Regions from separate parts of the Siminovitchia sp. FSL W7-1587 genome, predicted to be linked through region 1. Evidence: riboswitches for the same ligand, from Rfam matches in the RefSeq annotation. Region 1 holds a riboswitch; each other region holds the start of a gene.
The links. Region 1 has a riboswitch for S-adenosylmethionine ahead of NST31_RS12125 (MetQ/NlpA family ABC transporter substrate-binding protein). Riboswitches for the same ligand answer to the same signal wherever they lie in the genome.
Positions count from the first base shown of each region.

Region 1 (5,325 bases):
TCATGGGGTAAACCTCCCTTGCTCGGATACGGCAAATTCTTAATGATTATATTCAGATTGACGGAAGATGATTCGAACTTTATGGAGATGAAAAAGATCAAAGCGCCATACATGAGCTCCTCGGGAACAATCCATTATCTTCCAACCCACAACCCCATAAGGTTTTTTTCGGTTTAACCCCAAAAAGATTATTGTTTTAATGTTGTTATCTTAACTTCTTATTCTATAGATTCCCCTGGATTACCATAAACAAAGAGTCTGAGACACAACTCAATCAGCTGATGAAAAAACGAACAATAAAGTGAAACTTCATTCAGTAGGGCTCCTACTGAATGTTAGTTGAACCAATCGGGCATTTAGGTGCCGTTTTCTCCCACTTAGGGCTTTTGTATTCACTCAAGATTTTGAAGTGGGAGCCTTACGGCACCTTACATGCGGGATAAATTATCCCAGGTATAATACGCAAGCTTTTAGCGTAGTCAAAATAGGTAGACTCCTGCGGGAATAGCTCGAGCTGAAGATCCCGCAGGAAAGCGATCTTTGCTTTCCGAGGAAGCTGAAGCCGTGCCCGCGGAAAGCGAAATATGTTGACGTAGCGATGTTAGGGATTTTTTACACAAATAAACCGAACAATTCATTTATAATTGTTCGGTTTTTGCTATTTCGTATTTGCTTATGTCCCAGCCCCTACAATATACATATGTGGTTAGACATCTCGTCCTTTACGTTCAAAAAAAAACAACCTCTTGAAAAATGTCGTTAGGTTTTACACCTGATGTAAAGCTCGGTGATACTAGTACATATTTAAAAAAGCTAAAAATATTTCCGTAAATGTTTTTTGTTTAAAATTATGTATAATCTTATTAAAAGGAGATGATCATAATGATAAAGTACAGACGTTTTTTATATCTCAGCTTTATCGTTTCTATAAGCATAGTCTTAATCTCTCCTTCTCAAGGAAAATCGTATGGACTTCCTTTTAACTGGGTAATACATCATGGACCTAATAAATTAACTACTACATTCCTCCTTTTTTCTCCTAAGAATTTATCAACTACTGAATTTATCCCCTCTGCATTTTTATTAAATGTGTTTATTATCTATTTCTTAATAATTGGAGTATATAAATTTTTGACAAAGATAAATAAAAATCGTCAAACAAATTAATTTTATAAATTTGCTCTTTCATTGCGTTCCAAAAACTTCTCCTTAAAAACTAAAGAGTCCAATAATTCAAAACCCAAGAATGTTGATTTTAAAGCTTGGGTTTTACTTTTTGATTTTCAGTTTCCATGAAAAATTTGTTGACATTTTTTCTAACTAAGGATAATATCTATGTAACAATTGAATTTGAAATTCTCTTATAAAGAGCGGCGGAGGGACTGGCCCTGTGAAGCCCGGCAACCATTCTTGTTTGACGAAACAAGAACAGGTGCTAAATCCTGCAAAATACTGTTGTATTTTGAAAGATAAGAGAGGTAAACCGATTTACTTACAATGTATATCCATGCCTCTCATTTTGGGAGGCATTTTTCATTTTGAAGAAAAAACCTCCCCGTATGTGATTTTCAACATACGCCTTAAATGCAGACTAAATATATAAAGAAAAGAGGAAATGACATGCACAAATGGTTATTAACTAGTTTCGTTGTGTTGCTAGCACTTACCCTTGCCGCATGCGGTGGAGGAAAAAGCAGTGAAAAAGAAACTGTAAATAAAGAATCAACATCTGAAGGTCTTCTCAGCGACGGCAAATTGACAGTCGGCGTAACGGCCGGACCGCACGAGCAAATTGTGGAAAAAGTAAAAGAGCTTGCAGCAAAAGAAGATTTGGAAATAGAAGTAAAAGTTTTCACCGACTATGTCATGCCGAATATCGCTTTGGACGAAAAAGAGCTTGATCTCAACGTATTTCAGACGATACCTTATTTAGATCAATTTAAAAAGGACAGAAACCTGGATCTTGTAAATGTGGGCGAAACAGTAACGTTCCCGATGGGTATTTATTCTTCCAAAGTAAAAGATGTGCAAAAACTGCAAAAAGGGGCAAAGCTCGGTTTGCCTAACGATCCTACAAACGGCGGCCGCGCTCTCGTTTTATTCGAAAAAGCCGAATTGATTACACTAAAAGAAGGCTCGGGAAACACGCCAACTGTCAAAGATATCGAAGAAAACAAAAACAACTTTGAATTTGTGGAATTGGAAGCATCCCAAATTCCCCGTCAGTTGGAAGAACTGGATGCGGCGGCGATTAATACCAATTATGCGATCGAACATGGATTCAAACCTGGAAAAGATGCTATCTTTATCGAATCGAAAGATTCTCCATGGGTAAATATTGTTACGGCAAGAGCCGAGTCCAAAGACGACGAAGCGATTCAAAAGTTTTTGGATGTGTACCGCTCTGATGAAACAAAACAATTTATTGATGAAACATTTGAAGGATCTGTCATTCCTTCCTGGTAAGGAATGAAGGGGGCCACCCGTCCCCGAATATTCTTCCAGCCATTACGGGTTTGAAAATAAAGCATGAAGGAGCAAATACACATGATCGAATTGGCGGGAATTTCAAAGACATTTAAAGGCAAGCAAGGCTCTATTCACGCATTAAAGAATGTGTCACTTTCAGTGAAAAAGGGTGAAATATACGGTGTCATTGGATACAGCGGCGCAGGAAAAAGCACGCTCATCCGTTGCGTCAATTTATTGGAAAAACCGGATACGGGTTCTGTAAAAGTAAAAGGGATCGATTTAACAAAGCTGTCTACCAAAAAACTTCGCGAAGCCCGCAGTAACATCGGAATGATTTTTCAAGGCTTTAATTTGTTAAAGACGGCTACTGTTTATGAAAATATCGCCCTGCCGCTGAAACTTGCCGGATTCAGCAAAAAGGAAGTGGAAGAGCGGGTCAAGAAATATATAAAAATCGTTGGACTCGACGAAAAGCATCATGCCTACCCGGCCGAACTGTCCGGCGGGCAAAAACAACGGGTAGCCATTGCCCGTGCGTTGGCTTTCGAGCCCGAAGTCCTTTTAAGTGACGAAGCGACAAGCGCATTGGACCCTGATACAACGGAGGCCATTCTGGAATTGCTGTTAAAAATCAATAAAGAGCTCGGCATCACGATTTTGTTGATTACGCATGAAATGAACGTCATCCAACGAATTTGCGACCGTGTGGCCGTCATGGAAAAAGGGGAAGTAATCGAGGAAGGAAAAACGAAAGACCTCTTTACTTCACCGCAACATCCGACGACGAAGCGGTTTGTCAGCAATCTGTTTACACATAAAATACCAAACGACATGCTGGAAAAATTAAATGAAAGCGGCCAAGTCGTTACTCTCTCTTTCTTCGGGGAATCAAGCGGCGAACCAGCGTTGGCCACTGTTACAAAGAAGTTTGATATATATCCAAACATTCTATCAGGCAGCATTACACATTTAAAAGAAGATACCTTTGGCCAGCTTGTCGTTCATATGAAAGGTGATCCGGCCGAAATTCATAAAGCCATTCGGTATTTGGAACAAGATCAGGTTCATGTGGAAGGTGTGAAGATTAGTGACGAAAATAAACGAGTTTCTTGACAACTGGGGCGCTGATATTTGGGAAGCCATCATCCAAACCTTCCAAATGGTCGGAATCTCTTTAGGAATATCCATTTTAATTGGCTTGCCTTTGGGAATCATGCTTGTTTTGACCCGTCCGGGAAAAGCTCTCGGCAATAAATTTGTTTTTGGTGTTTTAAACGTATTGATTAATATTATCCGTTCAGTTCCATTTATTATTTTGTTGTTCTTTATTTTGCCTTTTACAAAATTCATTGTCGGAGTAACGATTGGTGTAAAAGGGGTGATCGTGCCGCTCGTTATTTATACAGCGCCCTATATCGCCCGCTTAATGGAAACCGCCCTCTTAGAGGTGGACCGCGGAGTGATTGAAGCATACGAAGCGATGGGGATGAAAACAAGGCATATCGTATGGCACGTGCTTGTAAGGGAGTCCCGCTCATCCATCATTCTTGGTTTAACCATTGCCACCATCTCCTTAATCGGAGCAACGGCCATGGCGGGACTTGTCGGCGGCGGCGGTCTTGGCGACCTTGCTTACCGCTACGGACACCTCCGTTACGAAGTCGATGTGATGTATGTAACAGTCATCTTGCTCATCATCCTTGTGCAAGGGCTACAGTCGCTTGGCAACCGCTTGGCAGCCAAATTGAAAAAAGACTAATCAACCATCAAAAAAAGAAAAGAGGAATGGCAATATGAAAAAGTGGCTCTTATCCAGTTTACTCCTCATACTGATCGCCGCCCTTACAGCTTGCGGAGGCGGCGACAAAGAAAACGCGGGAGATAAAGACGAAAAAGCGAAAGACCTGCTCAGTGACGGAAAGCTGACTGTAGGTGTCACCGCAGGTGAACATGAGGAAATCATGGAAAAAGTAAAAGAACTGGCCGCAGATAAAGACCTGGAAATTGATATAAAAACTTTTTCCGACTATCTCATTGTGAACGAAGCACTGGCACAAGGAGATCTTGATCTGAACGTATTCCAACATGAACCTTATATGAACAAACAAAAAGAAGATCGCAACTACGATATCGTCAACGTCGGAAATACGATTACGACCCCGATGGGTGTATATTCCAATAAAGTGAAAGATCTCGGCGAACTGAAAAAAGGCGCAAAGCTGGGATTGCCCAGCGACCCGACCAATGGCGGCCGCTCCCTCCTATTATTTGAAAAAGCCGGACTGATCAAACTGAAGAAAGGCGCTGGCGATACACCATCCGTCAAGGACATTGAAGAAAACAAAAAGGATTATGAATTTGTAGAATTGGAAGCCGCGCAAATTCCACACCAATTGGATGATTTGGATGCGGCGGCCATCAATTCCAACTACGCGATTGAAAGTGGACTCGTTCCAACAGAAGACGCCATCTTTATGGAAGAAAAAGATTCCCCGTGGGTGAATATTGTTGCCGCCAGAGCGGAAAGTAAAGATGACCCTGCGATTAAGCAATTTTTGGAAGTATACCAGTCAGAAGAAGTCAAACAATTTATTGATGAAACATATAAGGGTGCCGTTATTCCCGGATGGTAATTGGGAAGGTACCGAACTAACCGGAAAGGCGGATGTAGCACAAATAGGGCTGCCCCCGCCTTTTTGCCATGTTGATAGAGAATAGATCACCAAATACGACGAAAATTGACTTACCTAACTTCTATGTTACGATAGGCTTAATATGTACTTTTTATAAAAGGGTGGGAAGAGAATGCCGCAAATAGTACCAACGGGAAAGCCTATTTATTCATTTAGCAAA
Region 1 covers NZ_CP150169.1:2,571,895-2,577,219, reverse strand. The annotation lists gene NST31_RS12130 (tripartite tricarboxylate transporter substrate binding protein) at 1-4, opposite strand, end outside; SAM riboswitch class I at 1,359-1,476, shown strand; gene NST31_RS12125 (MetQ/NlpA family ABC transporter substrate-binding protein) at 1,621-2,466, shown strand; gene NST31_RS12120 (methionine ABC transporter ATP-binding protein) at 2,548-3,585, shown strand; gene NST31_RS12115 (methionine ABC transporter permease) at 3,569-4,231, shown strand; gene NST31_RS12110 (MetQ/NlpA family ABC transporter substrate-binding protein) at 4,266-5,105, shown strand; gene NST31_RS12105 (acetamidase/formamidase family protein) at 5,278-5,325, shown strand, end outside.

Region 2 (5,325 bases), 560 kb from region 1:
GGGGTTAAATCAAAAGTTTGGCTACTGGCGGGACACTCATTTGCGGATTTTTGGGAAGGCTGTGTTTGCCATGCAAACACGTTTTATTCTGGATTGGAACCAAGCGTCTTCCAGTAAAATCAGTTATGAAGACAGACTGTTCCCCGAGATAAATTCTATTGGGGATACGGATGTCCAAATTGTTTCAAGCGGTCCGGATTCCGAATGGGAGCAGATTAAGTATGGATATATCAAAATGATCAACTCTGCCAAAGATTATATTTATATACAAACTCCCTATTTTATCCCGGATGCGAGTGTATTGGACGCATTAAAAATTGCTGTATTGTCTGGTGTAGATGTAAGATTGATGATTCCGAATAAGCCTGACCATCCATTTGTGTACTGGGCGACGTATTCCAATGTTGGAGAAATGTTAAAAACGGGCGCAAAAGTATATATTTATGAAAATGGCTTTATTCATGCAAAAACATTAATCGCGGATGGTAAAATTGCCACAGTGGGAACGGCCAATATCGATGTACGCAGTTTTCGTCTCAATTTTGAAGTGAACGCTTTTTTATATGATGACGCAGTTGTTGAAAAACTCGTTGATATTTTTAAAAAGGATGTCGAACTGTCACGGGAGCTCACCTACAAAGAATATTTAGAAAGGCCGCTTTTTATACGATTCAAAGAGTCGATTTCCCGTTTATTGTCACCAGTTCTTTAATATTTCTGAAAGAAAAATGGGGTAATTGTTTTGAAGTGGTATACGATCGGCCCTCTCTCTTTTCCTGCTTCTTGGGCAGCCATTGGCGCAGCGTTTTTGCTTACATTTCTTTACTTTGTCATTCAAAGAAAAAAAGCAGTGGCAGACGATATGGGCAATGCATTTTTTATATTTTTTCTTATATGGAAGCTAAGCGTCATCCTTTTTCAATTTTCAACTGTGATCAAGAATCCGCTGATGATCCTATATTTTAATGGTGGCTGGAAAGGCTATGCATTAGGCATGGCCGGGGCATTTATTTATCTGTGTGTAAAAGTGCTGCGAAACAGGCTAAACAGTAGCCTGCTCGTGGAGGCATGGTTGTTTTCGGCCCTTGTGTATGAACTTGCGTTCTATCTGTTGAATGCGCGGCATATACTAATGGGGTCTATCCATATATTGGGAGCGATCCTGTTTTTCTTATGGACAAGGAAAAAAGCGGGACAAACCATTTGGCAGTTGCAACTCCTCATCTTATTTACATGTTTCCAAGCCTTCATCTATTCTTTTAAGGGAGACATGCTATCTGCTCCGATGGCAACGTACGTGGCGGTTTGTGGCGCTTTAGCCGCAACCATCCTTACAGAAAGGAAGAGAGCCGATGAGTAAGAGAATATTTGGACTGGCACTGATTGGCTTATTGCTGGGGATTGTGGTTGTGAATATCATCAAGGATATACGTGAGAACAACGAAATCAAGTCGGCTCAAGAGCAATTCAACTCTCAAGCAGCAGAAAAGACTTTTGCGAAAGAAGGTTTAAAAGAAGGGGAAGTACCTCCAGATTTTGAGCTGTCGTCATTGAATGGGGAAAAAAAGAGACTTTCAGATTACAAGGGAAAGAAAGTCATTTTAAATTTTTGGGCTACTTGGTGTCCCCCTTGCAAAGCTGAAATGCCTCACATGCAACAATATTATGAAACGAAGGCGAACAGCCAAAACGTGGAAATTATCGCGGTCAACTTGACATATGCTGAGCGAGTATCCAATAAACGTTCAAAAGTGGAAGAATTCAAAAGCGAATACAAACTAACATTTCCGATCCTTTTGGATGAAGAGGGAGATGTCGGGAACACATATCAGACGATCACCATTCCAACGACCTATATGATTGATACAAATGGGATTATCCGCAAAAAAATCATTGGCCCAATGGATCAAGAAATGATGGAACGACTTGTTTCAGAAATGAATTAATGTTTTATTTTTGAAAAATGTTTGACAGGCGATAGAGCGGTAGTATATACTTACATGCAAGAGTTAAAACAACCACATAAAAACTAAATGATATCAGCATTACTCTTATCAAGAGCGGCGGAGGGAATAGGCCCTGCGATGCCCGGCAACCTTCAGTTTTTTCTGAAAAGGTGCTAATTCCTACAGGTCATGACTATGGCTTGGAAGATAAGGGGAGGAAAAGATAAATCAGCCCTCTTCTTATTCGGAAGGGGGCTTTTTGATTTACGAAATCTCCCCCTTTTCTCAAGATTGAGACGTTTAATCGCCATAAATCTTATTATTCCGATGGCTTTAAAATCATTTTAAGGAGGGTGTCAAAAAATGACACAAGGAAAAAATTATCAGCCGGAAACAGTATTGCTTCATGGGGGACAGGAGCCAGATGAAACAGGATCTCGTGCAGTTCCCGTGTACAGAACAACTTCTTATGTTTTTAAAAACACGGAACATGCCCAAAAATTGTTTGCTTTGGAAGAGCCGGGCAACATTTATACAAGAATCATGAACCCGACCGTGGATGTATTTGAAAAAAGAGTAGCGGAACTAGAGGGAGGCACAGCTGCTGTTGCTCTTTCTTCTGGAGCGGCGGCTATCGCGTTTTCCATCTTGAATATTGCCGGAGCCGGAGATGAAATAGTAGCGGCGACCGATCTATATGGCGGAACATATAACCTGTTTTCAACCACTCTTCCGAAATATGGCATCCATGTAAAATTTGTCGATCCAAAAGATCCAGAAAACTTCCGTAAAGCGCTCACGCCAAAAACGAAAGCCATTTTTGCGGAGGTGATCGGAAATCCGAGCCTTCACATACTTGATATAGAAGCAGTTGCCAAAGTGGCCCATAACCATCGAATTCCATTGATCGTGGACAGCACGTTTGCCACACCATACTTACTAAGGCCGATCGAGTGGGGAGCGGATATCGTTGTTCATTCAGCCACAAAATGGATCGGTGGACACGGAACAGCGATCGGAGGAGTTGTCGTCGATGCCGGCAAGTTCGATTGGAATAACGAAAAATTCCCGGATTTTATCAAGCCGGACAGAAGTTATCACGGCATCCGCTACGGAATTGATTTGCCGGAAGCCGCATTTGCCGTTAAACTTCGCGTGCAATTGCTTCGTGACTTTGGACCTTGCCTAAGCCCGGACAATGCCTTTATTTTCCTGCAAGGACTTGAAACATTGCACGTTCGTGTTCAAAGACATGTTGAAAATGCCAAAGAAGTCGCTGAATTTTTACAAAACCATGATGCAGTTGAATGGGTTTCCTATCCGGGTCTTGAAAGTCACCCATCTTACGAGCTCGCTCAAAAATACTTGCCAAAAGGCCCTGGCGCCGTCGTCAATTTTGGCATTAAAGGCGGAAGGAAAGCAGGGAGAAATGCGATTGATAATGTTAAGCTTTGGTCTCATGTGGCAAATGTCGGAGATGCAAAATCACTGATCATTCATCCCGCGTCAACCACTCACCAGCAGTTAAGCGCCGAAGAATTGAAAAATACAGGCGTAACGGAAGAATTAATCCGCCTTGCCATTGGATTGGAAGCTGTAGAAGACATTACAGCCGACTTGGGGCAAGCGATTGAAAAAGCAGTTGAAGCTGTAAAGCAATCCAATTAAAATGCTGCATAAGGCTGTGAACGTCACGAGCGTTTACAGCCTTATTTTTCTGTAGGCACTAGCCGAATACCGACCGTTTCATATGGAGTAGCCAAATAGCTTTCGATGAGTCCTTGCTTGGAAATCTTTTCTTTGGAAACTGTTTTTTGTTTCAAGCTGATGGTAATCGGCTGTTTCAAAGGGAATTCATCCAAGCCGATTGTATGGCTATCCAGCCAGCGTGCATGCAGTACTCCCTTAGAAAAAACATTAAGTGTATGCGGCAGGGGAATGCCTTTGCGGAAAAATGGAAATTCTTTTTCTTTGTTTACACCGGGTTCATTGAGACAAATATACAAAGATAAATTGTCACAAAGCTGGAGAAGTCCATAGTGGAAATCGAACAACGACTGCTTAAAGTCGGTAATGGATGTCATCAGCCTATGCTGCCTGGCCTTTTCGGATGTAACAAATTGTTTCGCTTCGGGGGTTTCATCATGCTGTTGAAAACGCACATAATGTTCACTGCATAAGAGTGCTGCGTATGGATCGCGGCTTTCTACTTCATTTATCCCGCTGCTATATATAAGTGTTTTGGCAGGTGGGGGAAAATCCATAAACGTGTACGGAGCCCGTTTTTTTTCGTTCCAAAAAGGCTGTTGGTCAATCATTTTCCAACCGCAATCATGATTGGCGACAGCGTGCAGAACCGACTTTTTCCATTTCACACCTCTGAAGTATTCTGGCTGCCAATAGGAAAAAATTTCACCTGATATGCGGGCATGATGGTCTTGTTCGATCATGACAAATTCACCCAAACGGTCCCTGACGATCATGAGGCGCCTCCTTCATATGATCATTCTTTATATGGTAACATTTTTTCGCCCCGTAAACAGGTATGTCGTAAACGGCATGAAGGATGCATGGATATTACCCCACTGTGAGAAGAAGCGGCTGTTTCGATAATACGTTCGCCAAGTTTGAACTTTCCTATTACTGCCACTGGTAAAACATACTAAGATTAGTGGGTAAGATCATCGACGGATGATTTTACCCACTATTTCTTTTTTAAGATATAGTGAGAAGTGAGAGAAAGCCCGACCGTAGCCTCGAGGATTGCGAATCCGAATAAAAAACCGGGCTTCTTCACTTTCATTTTTGAATCAGGTTTAAGTATGTTGGGGCCTTGAGCTCGTGTATAGGAAATTGGAATCGAAATGAATAAGTGAAGAACTTTCATCACTAAGAGAGAAAAGAGGTAGTTAAATGGGAACAGTAATGGCTTTAGATGTATCAATGGGGAAAAGCTACAAGGTTGTTTACGACGATCAACAGTGTCTTTCTGAAGGTGAAGTAATACATAGTCAAGCTGGTTTTCAGGAACTCTTGGATGAAATATATACACTTCCTGAAGATTTGATGCTTGTCTTTGAATCTACTGGAATTTACTCTAAGACGCTAGAAACATTCTGTCAAAAAAATCAATTACGTTATTGTTTATTGAACCCCTTGGCAGCCAAAAAGCAATTAGAACAAGGGACATTACGAAGCTGGAAAACAGACAAACATGACGCCCATAAATTGGCCCAAGTTCATCGACAAAATGATCGACCAGAAAAATTAGACCAACCAGATATTTATCATGATATACGTGATTTATCTCGCTTTTATCAAGAAGTAGAAGAGGATATAAAGCGTACACGGATGTATTTGCATAATGCGTTACAATTAA
Region 2 covers NZ_CP150169.1:3,134,889-3,140,213, forward strand. The annotation lists gene cls (cardiolipin synthase) at 1-712, shown strand, start outside; gene NST31_RS14645 (hypothetical protein) at 743-1,360, shown strand; gene NST31_RS14650 (redoxin domain-containing protein) at 1,353-1,946, shown strand; SAM riboswitch class I at 2,049-2,160, shown strand; gene NST31_RS14655 (O-acetylhomoserine aminocarboxypropyltransferase/cysteine synthase family protein) at 2,310-3,614, shown strand; gene NST31_RS14660 (DUF3891 family protein) at 3,656-4,429, opposite strand; gene NST31_RS14665 (IS110 family transposase) at 4,860-5,325, shown strand, end outside.
Region 2: linked by a shared signal. The riboswitch ahead of NST31_RS14655 (O-acetylhomoserine aminocarboxypropyltransferase/cysteine synthase family protein) and the one ahead of NST31_RS12125 (MetQ/NlpA family ABC transporter substrate-binding protein) in region 1 are both predicted to bind S-adenosylmethionine.

Region 3 (5,325 bases), 1.0 Mb from region 1:
CACATGGGGAATCAATGTTTCCACCTTCTTTTCAATCTCTGGTGAATACTGTATTTGATACGGAGAAGTGGAAATCTTTCCTGAGATCATCCTGTCGATCGTATCTAATAACTGATTGATGCCCACTTTGTTACGAGCAGAAATTTTGATGACAGGAACACCGAGTTTTTTCATTAATGCTTTCTCATTGATATAAATCCCTTTTTTCTTTGCTTCATCAATTAAGTTAATGCAGACAATCACTTTATCTGTCATTTCCATGACTTGCAACGCCAAATTCAAATTCCGCTCAATCGAGGTGGCATCAAGCACAACAATCGTCAAATCCGGCCGCTCGAAGACAATAAAATCTCTTGCGACTTCTTCGTCCGCCGAGTTGGAAAAAAGGGAATACGTACCAGGGAGATCAATGATTGTGTAATCTACCCCCTTATAGGAAAACTGCCCTTCCGCATGGATAACGGTTTTTCCCGGCCAATTGCCAGTATGCTGTTTTAGTCCTGTCAATGTATTAAATAAAGTACTTTTTCCAACATTCGGATTGCCTGCCAACGCAATTTTAACTGGTTGCTGATGATTCATTTGCTACTAACTCCCCATATATTTTTGAACTTTCTTCCCTTCGCAGGGCAATAGTCGTATGGCTGACACGAAAGGCAATCGGATCGCCGAGCGGGCTTTTTTGCAGCACAATCACCTCTGCCGAAGGGACAAACCCTAAATCCAATAACCTTCTCCTCATCGTGCCCGTTACGAGTAACTTCTTTATTTTGATGCAATCCCCAATGTTGGCTTCATTAAGAGCAATCAACTCATGACCTTTCATCTCCTTTACCTCCCTCATATAAGTTGGGTTGTCTTTACAATGTTTCCCCCGACCAACATTTCTTTAATTTATATTTTATGCACACTAGTTGCCTATGTCAAACTTTTTCGCCAGAATGAAAAAAATGGGCACAGGATATTTTTAGGGCAGGGGAAGGAAAACATAAACGCGCTGTTTGAAACAATCGTCCATTAAGAGTAAAATAGAAATTATCGTTCGATATATATGAAGGAGATTTACTATTTTCATGAAGAAATCATATCTTTTGATTGTCCTCACTTTTATCGTTATGCAGTTGTCCTCTTATATTGGAGTACCGCTCTTTTTCCAAATAGGTACGAAGGTGCTTCATATTGATCCGGAGCAAATGAAAGTGAATGCGGTTGGTTATTGGATTCTGTTCTCTTTTAGTGTTGGACTTGCCCTTGTTCTTTTTCTTTTGAGAAAAAATGAGAAGTATACAAAAATAGAGAAGGACCAGCCGCTCCCCGTCGGACAATCTTTTACTTGGGCAATTATCGGTATTTTTATGGCCTTCTTTGCCCAGATTTCCGCAGGTTTGGTAGAGAAGGCGATTGGCATCAACCCGGGATCAGAGAATACACAGCAAATTTTACAATTGATCGAGTTATTTCCGGCAATCGTCATCATCAGTTCCATTATTGGGCCCATTTTAGAAGAGATCGTATTTCGAAAAGTCATATTCGGAAGCTTGTACGACCGCTTCCCTTTCTGGGTAGCCGCTTTACTGAGTTCCGTCATTTTTGCACTGGCCCATTTCGAGCCTGTTCACATTATTTTATATGCTACCATGGGATTCGTATTTGCCTTTTTATACGTTATGACGAAAAGAATTATCGTTCCTATCATCGCACATGTCTCGATGAACACGATCGTTGTCATACTTCAGTTATTCCTTGTCGATAAGCTGGAGAAATATATAGAAAAAACAGCACAATTTGTATGGTGGATAGGAGGGTTCTTTTCATGAGGTCACCATTATTTTCAGGTACTTTATATATCGTCTTGGGGTTTGTTTTTACATTTTTTGCTGTCCAGCAAGTGGATAAGAACGGCTTTGGTTTTATGGTTTATTTGCTGATAATTTTAGCCACACTGGATTTTGGAGCGGGGCTGCGTCTCATTATGCTCCACTTTCGGTTAAAAAAGGATCAGAAATAGGATGTATATAGTAACAAAGCCTGCTAGTACAGCGCTGGCCGCATAGTGTTGCCTTTTGCTGAAATGCAGTGCTGGAACTTCCTGCCTACAGGTTACGCCAAAGCCTCTTGATCAGTTTGTATGAGGACTTCCTGGATAAAAAAACAACATCTATTTAAAAAAACAGAGACATCGGTTTTTCGAAGTGCCCCTGCCATCGACAGCGAGCATTTCATTACCAAATGTCTCTTTTCTGTTTTATAAAGAAGACGCAAGACGCTTATTTTTCTTTACTATTTCGATAAATTCATAAAGCTGTTTTTTCGTACGTAAAAGGCTTTCTTCATCAATGATTGGGTTTTTCTGTTCCCTGTTAATTTGGCTATCGAGAAAATAAAGTCCTTGAAGACTTTTTCCTTTTAAAGAAGCAATGAGCGGTTTCAATGAGAATTCAATCGCCAATAAATGGCCCGGGCTGCCCCCGGTCATGAGCGGCAATACCGGAATATTTTTAAACACATCTTGAGGCAAAAGATCGAACAATGTTTTTAAAACTCCCGAATAAGCCGCTTTATAAACCGGTGATCCGACAATCACCCCCGCTGTCTCTTGAATATCAAGTGACACTTTTTGAATGGCAGGGCTATGAACATTTCCGTAAACCAAGTCCTCCGGCGGAATATCTTTTACTGAAACATGTTTTATTGAAAAATGTTCCCTCTCCAGCAATCTGCCTAGATAATCCAGAATCTTGCCAGATCTGGAAAATTCAGATGGACTTCCTGAAATAATGACAATATCACTCATTTTATTTTCCTCCCTTTAAGTGAAAACGATTTTAATTAACTGTATGAGCATGTTCTTCTCAACCCAAACGGATTAAACTTGCTACATTTTTTCTAATTGGCCACCTGTTTTATATCCAACAAATCTCATGTATCATTCACCAACCAATCAAATCCCTTCCATGAATGATTTTTCTTCCTTTACAGACGTATGGAGCGCAAAATCCCAAAACTCTTAGTTCTTCCACATCCTTTTTATGAAAGAACTGAGGAGTCACCCCTTCTTCTCTTCATTTGCTATTTTCTCGCTACCATTTTAGGCAACGGTACAAAAAAAGCACCCTCCCAATGCATGATCATGGAGAAGATGCCTTTAGTTGTCTAATCGGCAGCCTGTTTTCATTTGTTTGCTTTCATCATCGGGACTTTCCTTTGTTTCCTTTGCATGTTGTAACGCTTTTTTTCAGTCGTATCAATTTGGGTGATTTCTCCATCGTGCACTGTAATGACCAATGAACCATATTCCATCTTTTTCAATGCCGAAACAATGTCTTCAATCGCATTTTCCTCCACTTTTGCCATCTTCATCCCCCCATTAAAAAAACCTCTTCTACAAAATAAGAAGAGGTTTGCTTTAAACGTCATTTGTTCTCTTCTTATCTTTCAAGCTTACAAACAGCCTGCTGGAATTGGCACAGTACCTGACGGTCTGTTGCCGAGGCTTCAAAGGGCCAGTCCCTCCACCTCTCTGGATAAGAAATTACCTATTATTCAGTTGAAACGTCATTTATAAACGTATTTATATACTATCCCACTATAAATTATCTGTCAAGGATGAATTTTTCATCTTATAGCATTAACCTACTTGTTTTATGGGCTATAGATTAAAAAAGCACCGGAAATATAGGATGCTTTTTTAATCTTCATCACTCTCTGCTGCGGAAGCCTGCGCTTTTTTATAACCCACCTTTGAAATCCAGATGCTGATCTCATACAAAATGAGTAATGGAACGGTCACCATCATATGCGAGATTAAATCCGGAGGCGTAATGAACGCTGCTATAACCAGCAAAATAAAGTACGCATATTTTCTGATCTGTACCAAAAACATCGGCGTAACGATGCCCAACCTTGTTAAAAACAAAATGACGACCGGAAGCTGAAACAAAACTCCAAACGGTACGGTTATCTGAAAAAGAAATTGAAAATATTCATTAATGCCAATTGTTGTCTGTATCTCCATATTGCTCGATAACCCAAGCATGAACCGTATCACAAATGGAAACAAAATAAAATAAGAAAAAAGGACACCTGCTAAAAATAAAAAAACTGAAACCGGTATATAGCTGAGCGTTGCCTTCCGTTCCTTTTCCAAAAGACCCGGACTGATAAAGGCCCAGAGCTGATACAAAATAACGGGGGATGTTAAAATAAACGCCAGAACAAACGTCATTTGCAGAAACACTTTAAACGGATCCGTCACACGGAACGCATTCATCGTAATGTCCTGGGCAGCGCTTGCATGCTGAATCAGCTTAATAAGAGGCTGTGATATAAAAAAGCTGGCAATGACAGCCAACACAAAGAAAACGACTATAATGACCAGCCGTTTTCGCAATTCCTCTATATGATCGATGATCGACATATTGTTTTGACTCATGATTTGTTCATCCTATCACTTATCGCTGTCTTTTTTCGTCTCTTTTTCATCATCGTCTGCCAAACCTTTCGTCGCGTTCTTAAATTCACGCAACGTGTTGCCCGCAGCCTTACCAAGTTCCGGCAACTTCTTTGGTCCGAAGATCAATATAGCAACAAGTGCGATTACAAGTAAACTGCCTACACCTGCACTCACTGCGGCCACCTCCTATCTATAGTTTTATTTTAATGGAAACCCGTCCAATTAGCCATTGAAAAATCATTTATGGTTGTGAATTTTCCGTGTCATCGAGAGGATAATGTTTCAAAAAGTAAACGAGCGACTGCAGCTCCACCGCTAGATCGATATGATGAACACGGATCGACTCCGGCACATTCAGCCTTGCAGGGGTAAAATTCAGTATTCCCTTTACACCGGTATGTTTAATCCGGTCAGTGATGGCTTGGGCGGCACTTGCCGGCACAGTTAAAATAATGACGGCCACTTCCTCTTTGCTCAATCTTTCTTCAAGTTCGGACAAAGCATAAATCGGTACATTGCTGATCTTTTTCCCAATTTTGTTTTTGTCGACATCGAAAGCCATTTCAATTTTTGTATTGTTGTTTTTTAAGAAATTATAATTTAAAAAAGCTGTGCCTAAATTTCCTACACCAATTAAAGCGACTTTCGTCACCTCATCTTGGTCAAGTGTCTTGCGAAAAAATGACAGCAAGTAATTTACATTATACCCATATCCTTTTTTTCCAAGCGCGCCAAAATAAGAAAAGTCCCGCCGAATGGTAGCGGAATCCACTTTCACCGCTTCACTTAATTCGGCCGAAGATACGCGCTGTTTTCCTGATGCATGTAAATTTTTCAAAAACCTGTAGTATAGCGGAAGCCTCTTTGCAGTT
Region 3 covers NZ_CP150169.1:1,574,935-1,580,259, forward strand. The annotation lists gene NST31_RS07300 (FeoB small GTPase domain-containing protein) at 1-582, opposite strand, end outside; gene NST31_RS07305 (FeoA family protein) at 560-826, opposite strand; gene NST31_RS07310 (type II CAAX endopeptidase family protein) at 1,074-1,817, shown strand; gene NST31_RS07315 (YdiK family protein) at 1,814-2,008, shown strand; gene ssuE (NADPH-dependent FMN reductase) at 2,246-2,794, opposite strand; gene NST31_RS07325 (YezD family protein) at 3,172-3,354, opposite strand; SAM riboswitch class I at 3,426-3,531, opposite strand; gene tatC (twin-arginine translocase subunit TatC) at 3,689-4,432, opposite strand; gene NST31_RS07335 (twin-arginine translocase TatA/TatE family subunit) at 4,448-4,627, opposite strand; gene NST31_RS07340 (redox-sensing transcriptional repressor Rex) at 4,695-5,325, opposite strand, start outside.
Region 3: linked by a shared signal. The riboswitch ahead of NST31_RS07325 (YezD family protein) and the one ahead of NST31_RS12125 (MetQ/NlpA family ABC transporter substrate-binding protein) in region 1 are both predicted to bind S-adenosylmethionine.